4 regions of the Mesorhizobium sp. B2-4-6 genome follow, and region 1 is predicted to be linked to each of the others. Evidence: riboswitches for the same ligand, from Rfam matches in the RefSeq annotation. Region 1 holds a riboswitch; each other region holds the start of a gene.

The links. Region 1 has a riboswitch for cobalamin ahead of bluB (5,6-dimethylbenzimidazole synthase). Riboswitches for the same ligand answer to the same signal wherever they lie in the genome.
Region 2: it holds a riboswitch for cobalamin, as region 1 does, so the genes downstream of both, FJ957_RS05385 (DUF1636 family protein) here and bluB (5,6-dimethylbenzimidazole synthase) in region 1, are expected to answer to the same signal.
Region 3: it holds a riboswitch for cobalamin, as region 1 does, so the genes downstream of both, FJ957_RS12085 (CbtB domain-containing protein) here and bluB (5,6-dimethylbenzimidazole synthase) in region 1, are expected to answer to the same signal.
Region 4: it holds a riboswitch for cobalamin, as region 1 does, so the genes downstream of both, FJ957_RS26690 (DUF1636 family protein) here and bluB (5,6-dimethylbenzimidazole synthase) in region 1, are expected to answer to the same signal.

What each region holds. Positions count from the first base shown of each region.
Region 1 covers NZ_VFVI01000011.1:123,289-126,475, reverse strand. Annotated here, with positions in the region: gene FJ957_RS24270 (exodeoxyribonuclease VII small subunit) at 1-243, opposite strand, end outside; gene FJ957_RS24265 (histone deacetylase family protein) at 247-1,173, opposite strand; cobalamin riboswitch at 1,288-1,465, shown strand; gene bluB (5,6-dimethylbenzimidazole synthase) at 1,508-2,239, shown strand; gene FJ957_RS24255 (hypothetical protein) at 2,240-3,187, opposite strand, start outside.
Region 2 covers NZ_VFVI01000001.1:1,127,529-1,130,715, forward strand. Annotated here, with positions in the region: gene cobW (cobalamin biosynthesis protein CobW) at 1-1,035, opposite strand, end outside; gene FJ957_RS05385 (DUF1636 family protein) at 1,032-1,463, opposite strand; cobalamin riboswitch at 1,503-1,706, opposite strand; gene FJ957_RS05390 (winged helix-turn-helix domain-containing protein) at 1,736-2,935, opposite strand.
Region 3 covers NZ_VFVI01000003.1:407,961-411,147, reverse strand. Annotated here, with positions in the region: gene FJ957_RS12105 (mandelate racemase/muconate lactonizing enzyme family protein) at 1-198, shown strand, start outside; gene FJ957_RS12100 (DUF2934 domain-containing protein) at 297-620, shown strand; gene FJ957_RS12095 (PilZ domain-containing protein) at 837-1,109, opposite strand; gene FJ957_RS12090 (histidine phosphatase family protein) at 1,259-1,831, opposite strand; adenosylcobalamin (AdoCbl) riboswitch at 1,917-2,060, shown strand; gene FJ957_RS12085 (CbtB domain-containing protein) at 2,061-2,270, shown strand; gene FJ957_RS12080 (CbtA family protein) at 2,373-3,113, shown strand; gene FJ957_RS12075 (hypothetical protein) at 3,165-3,187, shown strand, end outside.
Region 4 covers NZ_VFVI01000014.1:38,873-42,059, reverse strand. Annotated here, with positions in the region: gene FJ957_RS26700 (bifunctional helix-turn-helix transcriptional regulator/GNAT family N-acetyltransferase) at 1-205, shown strand, start outside; gene FJ957_RS26695 (AraC family transcriptional regulator) at 242-1,075, opposite strand; cobalamin riboswitch at 1,309-1,515, shown strand; gene FJ957_RS26690 (DUF1636 family protein) at 1,606-2,094, shown strand; gene FJ957_RS26685 (ABC transporter ATP-binding protein) at 2,091-2,879, shown strand; gene FJ957_RS26680 (ABC transporter substrate-binding protein) at 2,912-3,187, shown strand, end outside.

The sequences.
Region 1 (3,187 bases):
GTCCAACGGCTCCGTTCCTACCGGCTTGCCGTCGCGCGACAGTCTGATCTTCTCGACCTTGTCCTCGGCCGCTTTCAGCAGCCGGTCGCAATGCGCCTTCAGCGCTTCGCCGCGCTCATAGATCTTGATCGACTGGTCGAGCGGGACGTCGCCACGCTCAAGATCATCGACGATCTTCTCCAGCGCGTCGAGCGCCTGTTCGAAGCTCATCGCCTTGACGTCCTCATTGTCTTCCAATGCCATACCCTATCCCTTCATCAGCCGCCCGACATGGGCGGCGACTGAAAATGCCAGTCCCTGCAGATCGTAGCCGCCTTCCAGCAAGCTGACGAGCCTGTTGGAGCTGTGGCGGCCGGCGCGTTCCATCAATTGCCCGGTCGCCCAGTCGAAATCATCCTCGGTCAGGTTGATCTCCGCCAGCGGGTCGCGATGGTGCGCGTCGAAGCCGGCTGAAATGATGATCAAGTCCGGCGCGAACGCATCGATCGAGGGCAGCACACGCGACAGGAAGGCGTCGCGGAACAGGTCGCTGCCGGTCTGCGGCGCGAGCGGCGCGTTGACGATGTTGCCGGCGCCGGTTTCGCTTTTCGCTCCGGTACCGGGATAAAGCGGCATCTGGTGCGTCGAGCAATAGAGAACCGACGGGTCGTCCCAGAAAATGTCCTGGGTACCATTGCCGTGGTGGACGTCCCAGTCGACGATGGCGACGCGCTCGGCCTGATGCTTCTTCTGCGCGTAGCGGGCGGCGATCGCGGCCGTGTTGAACAGGCAGAAGCCCATCGCGGTGGTCTTTTCGGCGTGGTGACCCGGCGGGCGGGCGGCGACGAAGACGTTTGCCGCGCGGCCCTCGAAAACATCGTCGACCGCCGCGTTGGCGCCGCCGATCGCCGTCACCACGGCCTGCCAGCTTTTCGGGCTGGCGCTGGTATCGGCGTCGATCGACACGATCCCGCTCTCAGGGATCGCGGCGCGGACACGCTCGACGAAATCCTCGGGATGCGCATAGAGAATCGTTTTCTCGTCGCCTTCGGGCGCCTTGACGCGGTCGAGCGCCGAAAAAGCCTCGTCGTCGAGCACGCGTTCGATGGCGCGCAGGCGGTCGGGCCGCTCGGGATGGCCGGGCGGCGTGAGGTGTTCCAGAAAGATCGGGTGCGTGTAGAGACGGGTGGCCATGGCGCCTAATCTAGGCACCGGCGGCGCGGATGACCATGTTTGAAAGCCGAATGGCTGGGGAAAATTGCGCCAGCCCGTGTCGCTGGCGCCATTGGCGCGGCGCAAGCTTCGCGGTAAGGTTCTTCGCTGCCTGGTGCCCGCGACGCGGGAGAATCGGGAACACGGTTGAACTCCGTGGCGTGCCCAACGCTGTGAGGGGGACCGCGCCGGCAAAGCCACTGTCGATGACGGGAAGGCGCCGGATGCGGGAGGATCCCGAGCCAGAAGACCGGCCCGGCAGACATGGTTTTCCGCTTGGTCAGGCGGGAAATTGCTTGTCGCAAGGGGAAAAGCGATGACGGCAGCAGCGATCGCCGCGAGCGGCGACGACTTTGACCAATTGGCGCGCGACGCGGTCTATCGGGCGATGTTCACCAGGCGTGACGTGCGCAGCCATTTTATCCCCGACGATCTCGACGACAGCGTGTTGGCGCGGCTGATCACCGCCGCGCATCATGCGCCGTCGGTCGGCTACATGCAGCCGTGGAACTTCATCGTCATCCGCGATGCAGGCAGGCGTCGGCAGGTGCGCGACCTGTTCCTCGCCGCGCGCGAGCAGGAGCTGCCGGCGATCGAGGCGGAACGGCAGGCGCTATACCGCAAGCTTAAGCTCGAGGGCATCTGCGAAAGCGCGCTCAATCTGTGCATCACCTGCGACCGGCAGCGGTCGAAGGATTCGCCGCTCGGGCGCTGGCACAATCCGGAGATGGACCTCTACAGCACCGTCTGCGCGGTGCAGAATTTCTGGCTGGCGGCGCGGGCCGAGGGTGTCGGCGTCGGCTGGGTCAGCATCATCGAGACGGAAGCGCTGAAGCAGCTCTTGTCGATCCCGGAACATGTGACGCCGATCGCCTATCTCTGCGTCGGCCGCGTCTCTGCCTTCGCGCCGAAGCCCGATCTCGAGGCGCATGGCTGGGGCAAGCGCCTGCCGTTGCCCGAACTGGTGATGAGCGAGACTTTTCGCGGCGCCGGCGAGGCGCCGCTCAAATCGGCGATCGCAAGGCTAGGCGGTCCTTCGAAATCCTGATCAGGCGGCCCGGGGCGTATCCCAGCGCGAGCCGCCGCCGAAGGAGCCCAGCGCCTTGTCGCGCAGTTCCCTGAACTTGGACGAGGCCTCGGCCAGCCGGTGGTCCCATTCGGGATTGGGCACCTGGCCCTCGATGGCTTCGAAATAGACCTGCATAAGCGAGGCAATGGCGAAGGGCTCGATGAAGGCCGCCTTGAAGGCCCAGGCAAAGACGATGGCGAGCACGAAAGCCCAGCCGGCAAGCTGGCCCGGCATGACCCAGAGGATCGCGGCCGCGGGTGCCAGCATCAAAAGGAAGATGACGAAGGACACGCCCCACATGATCGCCGCCAGCCAGACGGCGTTCTTGACCATGTGCTTGCCGTTCTGGGCGTAGAGGACGACGCCTTGCCTGGCCGTCTCGAAAGGCGTGCTCGATTTGATGCGGATGTTGTAGCCGAGGATGATCTCGTCGACATAGGTCAGCGAGATACGGATGATGGTGTTGATGAAGCCGACCAGGCCGCTCAGGCCCGGGATCGGCAGGAAGGCGGCTATGCCGCCGATCAGGCCGGTGATGGCGCGGATGGCGCCCTTGACCAGCTGGTCGACGACGAAAAGGATGTTGGCCTCGGCGAAACGCTGGGTGACCACTTCCTTGGCATAGGCGATCTGGTTCTGCCCGTCAGGGACATCGTGGCCGTCGATCAGATGCACCATGACGGCGATATGGCCCGCCTTCAGCACATAGAGGATGTATTCGCGGATCCAGTAGACGGCGATCGAGACGACGCCGAAGCCGACCACGCCGCCCCAGAGCGCGAAGGACATCGGGCTGTCCGGATCGGTCGAGATGTGACCGACGCCGTAGCCGACGCTGGCGCCCGTGCCGGTCGCCATGATGTAGGCTACCGTGATGCCGAAATAGACGATCATGCGAAAGACGATGAACGGCCACGTCCGTATCAT
Region 2 (3,187 bases), on a different contig from region 1:
GCCGGCGAGGATACGCTCGATCGCCGGGCGGTTCAGTCCCTTGAGGCCGATGACGACGAGCCGCGAGCGGCGGTCGTCCTCGGCCGTCCAGGCGCGGTCGTAATAGTGGTTGACGCGCGGGCCGACGGCCTGGAGCAAAAGCCGCATCGGCTTGCCGCCAACCTCGACGAAGCCTTTGACGCGCAGCACGTTTTCCTGCTCGGCGGCAAGGGCGACGCGCTCGGCCAACTCGTCGGGATTGGCGACCGACGGGATGTCGATGACGAAGGAATCGAAATCGTCGTGCTCATGGTCGAGCTCGTCGTCGTGATGGGTCTTGCGGTTCTCGATGTCGTCCTCGACGGCGAGCCCGAGGCCGAGCATTACCGACGGGTCGACCTTGCCCTGCGCGGTCGGAACGACCTTCACGGCGCGCGCGACATGCTTGCCGATGACGGCGTTCGCACGCTGCGACCCGGCCGCATCCATCAGGTCGCTCTTCGACAGGATGATCAGGTCGGCGCAGGCGATCTGGTCCTCGAATACCTCTTCGACCGGATCGTCATGGTCGAGCGTCACGTCCGCGGCGCGCTGCGCCTGCAGGGCATTCATGTCGGAAGCGACACGGCCGTCGGCCAGCGCCGGACCGTCGACCACGGCAATGACCCCATCGACCGTCACGCGGCTCTTCACGCTCGGCCACTGGAAAGCCTGGACGAGCGGCTTCGGCAAAGCGAGGCCGGAGGTCTCGATCAGGATGTGATCGACCTTGGGGTTGAGCGACAGGATCTGGTCGAGCGCCGGCACGAAATCGTCGGCGACGGTGCAGCAGATGCAGCCATTGGCGAGCTCGACGATGTTTTCCTCCGGGCAGGTGTCGACGCCGCAGCCTTTCAGGATCTCGCCGTCGATGCCGACATCGCCGAACTCGTTGACGATGATCGCCAGCCGCTTGCCCTTGGCGTTCTCCAGCAGGTTGCGGATCAGCGTCGTCTTGCCGGCGCCGAGGAAGCCGGTGACGACGGTACAGGGCACGCGGGAAACGGAAGCGTTCATGGTCGGTCCTTCAGCATGTCGAGGGGAGGGATGCGGGCAACGAGGCCGCGCTTGAGAGAATCGGGCCGGCCGCGCCAGGGAATCAGGCCGTCAGTCGAGGTGGCGAAGAGTTTCGCACCGGCAACGAGGTCGGTGCCGCTGGTGGCATTCAGATCGCCGAAGACATAGCTCCAGCAGCCGTCGCGCAGCAGCGCGGCGCTGAGCCGGCGCTTGCAATTGCCGAGGCATTCGACCGTGCGGATGTTGATGTTTTCGCCGGAGGCAGCCCGGCGCGTGTCCTCGGCGAGCAGCGCGCCGGCACGCGGATGGGCGTCCGAGCCGGTTTCGTCGCGGCAGGAGGAGCACACGATGACGGTCGCGCCGGCCAGCGCGTCGGGCTCGGACGAAATATCCGCACTATTTGCCGGGAAACTGCCGTTGCGATCCAAAACCAGGCTCCTTGCCCGGAAAACCCGCCGGGCATTCGGATACTTAAAGTCTCAGACGGCAGGTCTCCTGGCTCGCGAGTCGTCGCCTTGAATGCCGCCTTCCCGGGAACATCCCAGTGGTTTTCGGCCGGGGCTCGTCGCTTACAGTTGCGGGGACAGCCGCGGATTTGGGTGTTGGCCCGCACCGCATTCCCTCTTGGCTCCTCCCTTTGCCGGGAGAAGACCGTCTGCGGCGGATTTAGGCTTACGGCCGGGTGCCTGTCAACGCACGGCTACGACATCACGATGTCGGCCAGCGCCGGTCCTAGGTCGCCGGCCGGCGTCACTTCGATCGCTCCCAGGCCGAGCCAGCCCTGCATTTGCTGCAGTTCGTCGAAGAGTTGGGCCGCCGTTTCGGCGGGAGCGCCGGTCTCGGCGTAGGCGGCATGGACGCGCAGCACGCTTGCCGGCCGATCGGCCCTCAGATCGACGCGGGCGACGATGCGGTCGCCAAGCAGGAAGGGCAGCACGTAGTAGCCGTATTGGCGCTTTTCGGCCGGCGTGTATATCTCGATACGGTAGCGGAAATTGAACAGCTTTTCGGTGCGCGTGCGTTCGAAAACCAATGGATCGAACGGGGCGAGCAGGGCGCGTGCCTCTATCCGACGCGGAAAGCGGGCGTCCTTGTGGAGATAGGCGGTCTTGTCCCAACTCTCCACCGTCACAGGCAGCAGTTCGCCCGCTTCGACCAGTTCCTCGATGCGGTCTTTCGTATCGCCCGGCGCGAGACGAAAATAGTCGCGGAGGTCGCCATAGGTGGCGATGCCATGGGCGCGGGCCGAGATGCGCAGCAATTCGCGATGCGCGTCCTCGACCGAGGGTACGGGAAGGTCGAGCACAGCCTGCGGCAAAACGCGCTCGGGCAGGTCGTAATAGCGTTCGAAGCCGCGCCGGTAGGCGGTGGTGATGCGTCCGGCCCAGAACAGCCATTCGAATGCGTGCTTGGCCTCGCTCCAGCCCCACCAGCCGCCATTGCCCTTGTGGCCTTCGATGTCGGACGCGGCGATCGGGCCGCGTTCGGCGACCTGCGCATAAATCTCGTCGATCATCGCCTTGCGCTCCCGGCCCCATTTCGCCAGGCCGAGATACATCTCGTCGCCCTGCTCGGCGCGCAGCATGCGCCAGCGCATCAAAGGGTAGGTTTCGACAGGCAGGAACGACGCCTCATGCGCCCAATATTCAAAGACCGCGCGCTTGCGGCTGACCGCGGCGTTGTCGAGCAGCGCAAGCGGGTAGGGGCCGAGGCGAGAATAGAGCGGCATATAATGAGCACGCACCACGGCGCTGACGGAATCGATCTGCAACAGGCCGGTTCGTGAAAGCACGCGCGCAAGGTGGCGGCGATCCGGAACGCCGCCGGGCCTAGGGTCCTTGAATCCCTGCGCTCCGAGCGCAATGCGCCTCGCCATGGCCAGCGAAATCTTGTCCTTCATCGAGGCGTCCTTGCCCTGATCATTTGCCGCATTTTTAGCCGGTGATTCCGACGATGCTAGCAGGCAAATGGCGGGAGATATGTCAGGAGAGAAAAGTGGAGTAAAAAGCGAAGGAAATCAAACAGGAGCGGATCGGACCAGTTTCTTCCGATAAGGCGTCCAGGGCCGCGAATTGAACAAGGTTTGACTTGCGTCACCGAAACCGCTGCGCTAACCCTCGCCGCGTTGCAGCATGGGCCCCTTAAAACGGTT
Region 3 (3,187 bases), on a different contig from region 1:
GTGCATCTGGCCGCCACGGTCGAGCCGCGCCGCATGGAAGGCGCCTGGATCGCGCAGGAATACATCAAAGGCCATTTCGACGCGAAGCACCCGATCGTCATCAAGCAAGGCCACATCGCCGTACCGCAACGGCCGGGGCTGGGCGTGAAACCGGAGCCCGGCATGTTCGGCAAGCCGGCCGCCATCTACGGGCCCTGAGCGGACGCGCCTGGAACAGCGCCGGTCGATCACCTTCGCGATGCCACGGATCGTTCCGCCCTGTCCTGCGTTCTTGTGACACGCAAGGAGGAATGGCGATGGACGACGATCGGACCGAGAAGATCAGGCAACGTGCCTATGAGATATTTCAACGCGAGGGCGGCGTCCTCGGCAATCACGAACGGCACTGGCAACAGGCCGAGTTGGAGATCGACCGCGAGGCGGCCCTGCCGCTGACAGCGGACGATGCTCTGCCCGAAACGCGCGAGATCGACAGCGCCGATGTGCTCACGGTGGAGGCGCTTGCCATGCGCACCGGCATTTCCGGCGACGAGGCGCAGGAACTGCTCGACCGGCTGGGCAACGACCGCGCGGCGATCGAGCAAGCGGCGCGGAGTCTGAAAGCGAAGGGGCGGAGTTGATCCTCACATTAAAATCGAGCGCGAGTTGAGGTGGGAAGCACGGCCTGCAACAGGTAAATGGCGAGCAGCGCCACCCAAACGGCTGTCCTGCTCATTCGCAAATCCCTGCTGGTCCGGCAGTGGACGCGCTCGCGGCGGCTGCGTTCCCGATATGCCAGGTTGCACGTCGCCTTAGGCAGGATCAAATCAGAAATTGCTGAGCGGCGAGCCCGCGCATCAGTCCTTCGGCGCGTTGCTGTAGAGCGCCACGCCGACGCGGTCGTTGCGCCGCCACCGCACCCAAGCGCGATAGGCCGTATCGTCGGCCGGGACCTCGAGCAGGAAGCGGTCTGGGATCTCCACATCGGCGCCGATGCGCAATTCCGCACCTTGCTCGTGCTGATTTCTGACCGAGCAGCCGATCCTAACGCCGGCGGCGATGATCGTGGCTTCCTTGAGCACGAATTCGCGCGCATGAAGACGGCGCTCGGTCTCGGGAAAATTGGCCATATCCGACGGGCTCCTCAGGCAAGGCTCTCCTCGCAACCGGGCAGCACCATAGCAGCGAGGCGTTTCCGTTCCGTTAGCAATCACTGAAACGCGGAACGGCAGCTTCATAGGCCGACCGCGTTCATCGGGATCTTTCACGCCCAGAGGGTTCAACCAGAGACGATGACACCGCTCGCATGCAGCACCCAGCGGCGGCCGTCGCCGCGGAACTCGGTGAGCGACAGCGGCTCGATGTCGATCTTCCAGACCGAGGAAAGCGGCGCGCCCAGAACATGCACCATGGCCGCGCGGATCGGCAGGGCGTGCGTGAGCGCGATGGTATGACCGCTCTCGGAAGCGAGGCGCTCCATCAGCGCGGCGCCGCGCCGGGCGACGGCGGCAAGCGATTCGCCGCCATGGGGCGCCGCGTCCGCATCGGCGAACCAGGCCGCCATGCCTTCCGGATCCTCTGCCTGCACCTCCTCGAAGCCTTTGCCGGCCCAGCGCCCGAAGTCCTGCTCACCAAGCAGCGGCTCGACCGTCGCCTCGAGGCCGAGCGCCTCGGCCGTCTGCCGCGCGGCAAGCGCCGGACTCGTCCAGACGCGGTCGGCGCGGCGCAGCGAAACGGCCAGCGCAACGGCGCGGTCGATGGCTTGCAGTTCCAGCCCCTCGTCACTCGGAAAGCGCCCCTTGCGCATGGACTGCGTCGCGCCGCTTGCGATCATCGTAAGGCGGGCGAGCATCCCAAAACTCCGTGGTCCAGTGAAATTTCGGCCGCGCGAAGCCGTGTTGGCCATTACATGTCGTTGACAGGCGAACGAAGTGCTGACAAGTGTTTTAGCGCTATACGGGATTGGAAGCCGGTGCGAGTCCGGCACGGTCGCGCCACTGTGATCGGCACCAGCCGAAAGTCAGGCCTTATTCCGCAGCATTGTTCGATCAACGGGACGCAGTATCCCACGGGAGGTCAATATGTCCGACACCACCTTCGCCCCCAGCTACGGTCCGGTTGCGATTCCGGTTCGCGAGCTTCTGCCCTGGGCCATCTTCGCCGGCCTGCTGTTGATGCTGGCGATCTATTTCGTCGGGGCGGAAGAAGGCGCGACGTCGCTGATCCGCGGCACCTATGTGCACGAATTCGTGCATGACGGCCGCCACCTGCTCGGCTTCCCCTGCCACTAAGGCGGTTCAGCATCGCTGAACTTGCTTCGATTCTGGTCTAACGCGATTCCGGACGGAAAACCGCTACGCACTTTTCCTGGAATTGCTTAGAGGGTTAACGACATGGTCGGAAAACTTTTGCTGCGCGGCATGCTTGTCGGGCTGGTTGCGGGGATTCTGGCATTCGCCTTTGCCCGCGTCTATGGCGAGCCGCAGGTCGACAAGGCGATCGCCTTCGAGGAACAGCAGGCCCAGGCGACCGGCGAGGCGCCGGAGCCCGAGATGGTCAGCCGCGTCACGCAGGCCGGCATCGGTCTCGCGACCGGCGTGCTGGTCTACGGCGCCGCCCTCGGCGGGCTGTTCTCGCTGGTCTTCGCCTATGCCTATGGCCGTCTGGGTTCGCTGGGCCCCCGTGGCACTTCGGCGCTCATCGCGCTGCTCGGCTTCCTGGCCGTGATCGTGGTCCCCAGCCTCAAATATCCGGCGAATCCGCCCGCGGTCGGCAATGCCGAGACCATCGGCTACCGTACCGAGCTGTTCTTCATCATGATCGTGGTCTCGATCGCGGCGATGGTGGCGGCGGTTGGATTGGCGCAGCGGCTGTGGACCCGGCTCGGCGCCTGGAACGCCTCGATCGTGGCTGGGCTGGCCTTCCTCGTGGTCTTCGCGCTGGTGAAGGCAGCCCTGCCCGACATCAACGAAGTACCGGAGAACTTCTCGGCGACGGTGCTGTGGCAGTTCCGCGTCGCCTCGCTCGGCATCCAGCTTGTGCTATGGACCGTCGTCGGGCTCGGCTTCGGCGCGGTTGCCGAGCGCGTGGTCGCGGCGCGCGACCAGCGCAGCCCTGCCCGCCGCTTCGCCTGAAATCCGATGCGTCGGCCGCCACGATTCCTTGCCCTGGCGGCCATTTTCTTTTTGGCGACCGCCCTTTCGATCAT
Region 4 (3,187 bases), on a different contig from region 1:
CCTTGGCATCGGTGCGCGCCTGGTCGACGAAAGCATCGCCTTCGCGCGCGCCAAGGGCTACAAGACGCTGACCTTATGGACCAATGACATACTGGGCGCGGCCCGCCGCATCTATCAAGCAGTGGGTTTCAAGCTGGTCGACGAGGAACGCCACCATTCGTTCGGCAAGGACCTTGTCGGGCAGACGTGGGATCTGGAACTTTAGCTCTTTGCCTTCTCCCACAAGGTGAAGGGAAGGCGCTCACCCCTTCACCGGCAACCAGATCTCCAACCCGCCATTGCCGGTGCGCGCGTCGAATTCGGGTCCATAGCGCTCGAATTCCGGCGCGTCGGCGATTTCGTGGCCGGATGGCGGCAGCCAGCTGTTCCAGATCGTGTTGATGGTCCGGCGGATGGCCGAGATGTGCTCGCGATGCGAGAACACCGCGTATTTCCGCGCCGGCACCCGCACGCGATAGAAATCCTTCGGCAGATCGGAGAAATCCGTCACCTTGACCCCGACGACATAGTCGAAATTGCCGGCATCGTCGCCATTCGTGCACACGCCGTAGAAGACGCCAGGCACTTCGCCTGGAACGTTGCCGATATAGGGTGCGAAGCGCTGCCATTGCATTGGAATGCCGGCGCTGGTCTCGCAGCTGTAGCGCTCGCCGAGACCGGCGATGAGGAAGGGGCGGCTGGTCTCGAAGCGCGGCGGCTCGAGAGTGGTGAGAAGCGAACTGTCCATCAGAATGGGCTCCACGAGGTCGAGGTTTTGGGTCGAGCCTTGCGCGCGCACCAATTCCGGCGTGGTGCCGAACGCCTCGCGAAAGGCCCGCGTGAAAGCCTCATGCGAGCCGTAGCCGGCATCGAGCGCGACCGAAAGAATATCGGGCGCGCCGCCGGCCAGCTTGCGCGCCGCTTCGCTCAAGCGGCGCGCTCGCATATAACCCATGACCGATCGTCCCGTGGCGGCGCCGAAGGCGCGCGTCACATGGAAGCGCGACACGCCGCTGCTTGCCGCTATTTCGTCGAGGCTGATCGCGTCCGGCAGATGGCTTTCGACAAACCACAGCGCTTTCTCGGTCGGGTTCATGGTTCCTCGCATCTGGCGGGGCGACACTAGTCCCCGCACCGGCGGCCAGTTTGATCGAAATTGCGCTTCGAGCGAAGTCGAATGACGTTGACAAGCCAAGGCAGCGTATTCTATCTGGTAATGTTATTACATATCAAAACGAAGCAGGCGACTTGCGGCACCGACACGAGGATCCCGCCATGTCTTTCGCGCGATGGGCGGACAGAAGCCGTTGCGACTCGCGCGCGGACAACCTACGATGGTTGCGTCATGGTCCTCGAGCCGCAAGGCGAGGGGTGAAAAGGGAACACGGTGAGATCCGGTCTGGATTGAACCCGTGGCTGCCCCCGCAACTGTGAGCGGCGAGTTCCATCCGAAACGCCACTGGCCGGCAAGGCTGGGAAGGCGGATGGCGCAACGACCCGCGAGCCAGGAGACCTGCCATCGACATGAGTTGACCGGACGGGGTGTGCCGGGAGGAGACGCGGGCGCCGGTCTTGTCGGCCGGCTCGTCCAGCATCCTTCCGTCGCCATTTTGGAAAGTGACGGAAATGTTGGACGCCTCGAGAACAATTCCAGGAAAAGTGTGTAGCGGTTTTCCGTCTGGAATTGCGTCAAAACAAAGAGATAGAGCGGTTCGCCGTTTCCGTGAAACGGTGAAACGCTCGAGCCATCGCATCATCGTCTGTTCTCTGTGTCGCGATACCGTGACCGCGTTGAGGTCCGGCGAGGGTTTGTGCGCCGACCTGCGTTCCATGCTTTCCTTGCAGCCGGCGCCTTCCTTTGCCGTCGAGACCATCGACTGCATGGCGGGTTGCGCGCGGCCGCTCACCGTGGCCTTCAAGGCGCAAGGCAAAGCCACCTATCTCTTCGGTTCCATCGACAGGGGCACCGACGCCGGCGCGCTGGTGGAATTTGCCAGGCTCTATGCCTCGCTGCCCGACGGCTGGTGCAATTCCGGCCAGCGCCCGGCAAGGCTCGCCGGCAAGATACTGGCGCGCATCCCCGCCGCGGGTAAGGCCAGGGAGCAAGGCCGGTGAGCGCGCCCCTGCTTGAAGCCCGCGATCTGGGCGCCACGGCAAACGGCCGGACGCTGGTCGAGGATGTCAGCCTGTCGCTGGCGGCGGGTGAGCGCCTCGCCATCATCGGCCCGAACGGCGCCGGCAAGACGACTCTGCTGCGCATGTTGTGCGGGGCGTTGTCGCCGAGCCACGGCGAGGTTCGCCTGGCCGGGCGCCGGCTGGACAGGATCACCGCCGCCGAGCGGGCGCTCCGCATCGCCGTCGTCGGCCAGACGGACCAGCCGGATCCACGGCTGGCGCTCATCGACTATGTCGAGCTTGGCCGCGTCCCGCATGCCGGCCTGAGGCGCCGGCACGACGACCGCGACATCGTCGTCGAAGCACTGCGCCGGACCGGGCTCTTGCCACTGCTCGCGCGCAGCATCGGCTCGCTCTCCGGCGGCGAGCGCCAGCGCGCGCAGCTCGCCCGTGCCATCGCGCAAGAGCCGAAGATCCTGTTCCTCGACGAGCCGACCAACCACCTTGATCCGCGCGCCCGCGCAGAACTGCTCGAACTGGTGGCCGAATTCAGCATGACCGTGGTCGCCGTGCTGCACGATCTCGCCTTGGTGGCGCCCTTCGCCACCAACGTCGCGGTGATGAGCAACGCCCGGCTGCACGCGCTGGCGCCGCCCCGCGAGGCGCTGGCGCAGCCGCATATCCGCGAGGTTTTCGGCATCGACGTGCTGCGCCTGCGGCACCCGACCGAGGACCGCGAGCTCACCGTCTTCGAACTGCCCACGCGCGCTTCCTCGTCATCCTGAGCCTGCCCAACCCAAACAAGGAGCACCACCCCGTGAAACGCCTCGCTTTGTCGTTTGCCTTCTCGCTTCTCGCCTCGGCCGCCTTCGCCTTCCCGGTCACCGTCGACAGCTGCGGCAAGCCGCTCACCTTCGATGCACCGCCAAAACGCGCCGTCATCCAGGACCTCAACATGGCCGAGATGGCCTTCGCGCTGAAGCTGCAGCCGTCGATCGTCGGGCTTACCGGCATCACCGGCTGGTACAAGGTCGGCCCCGAGTTCAAGGCGGAGCAGGGCTCCATCCCGGAGCTGGCGCCAAAATATCCGACG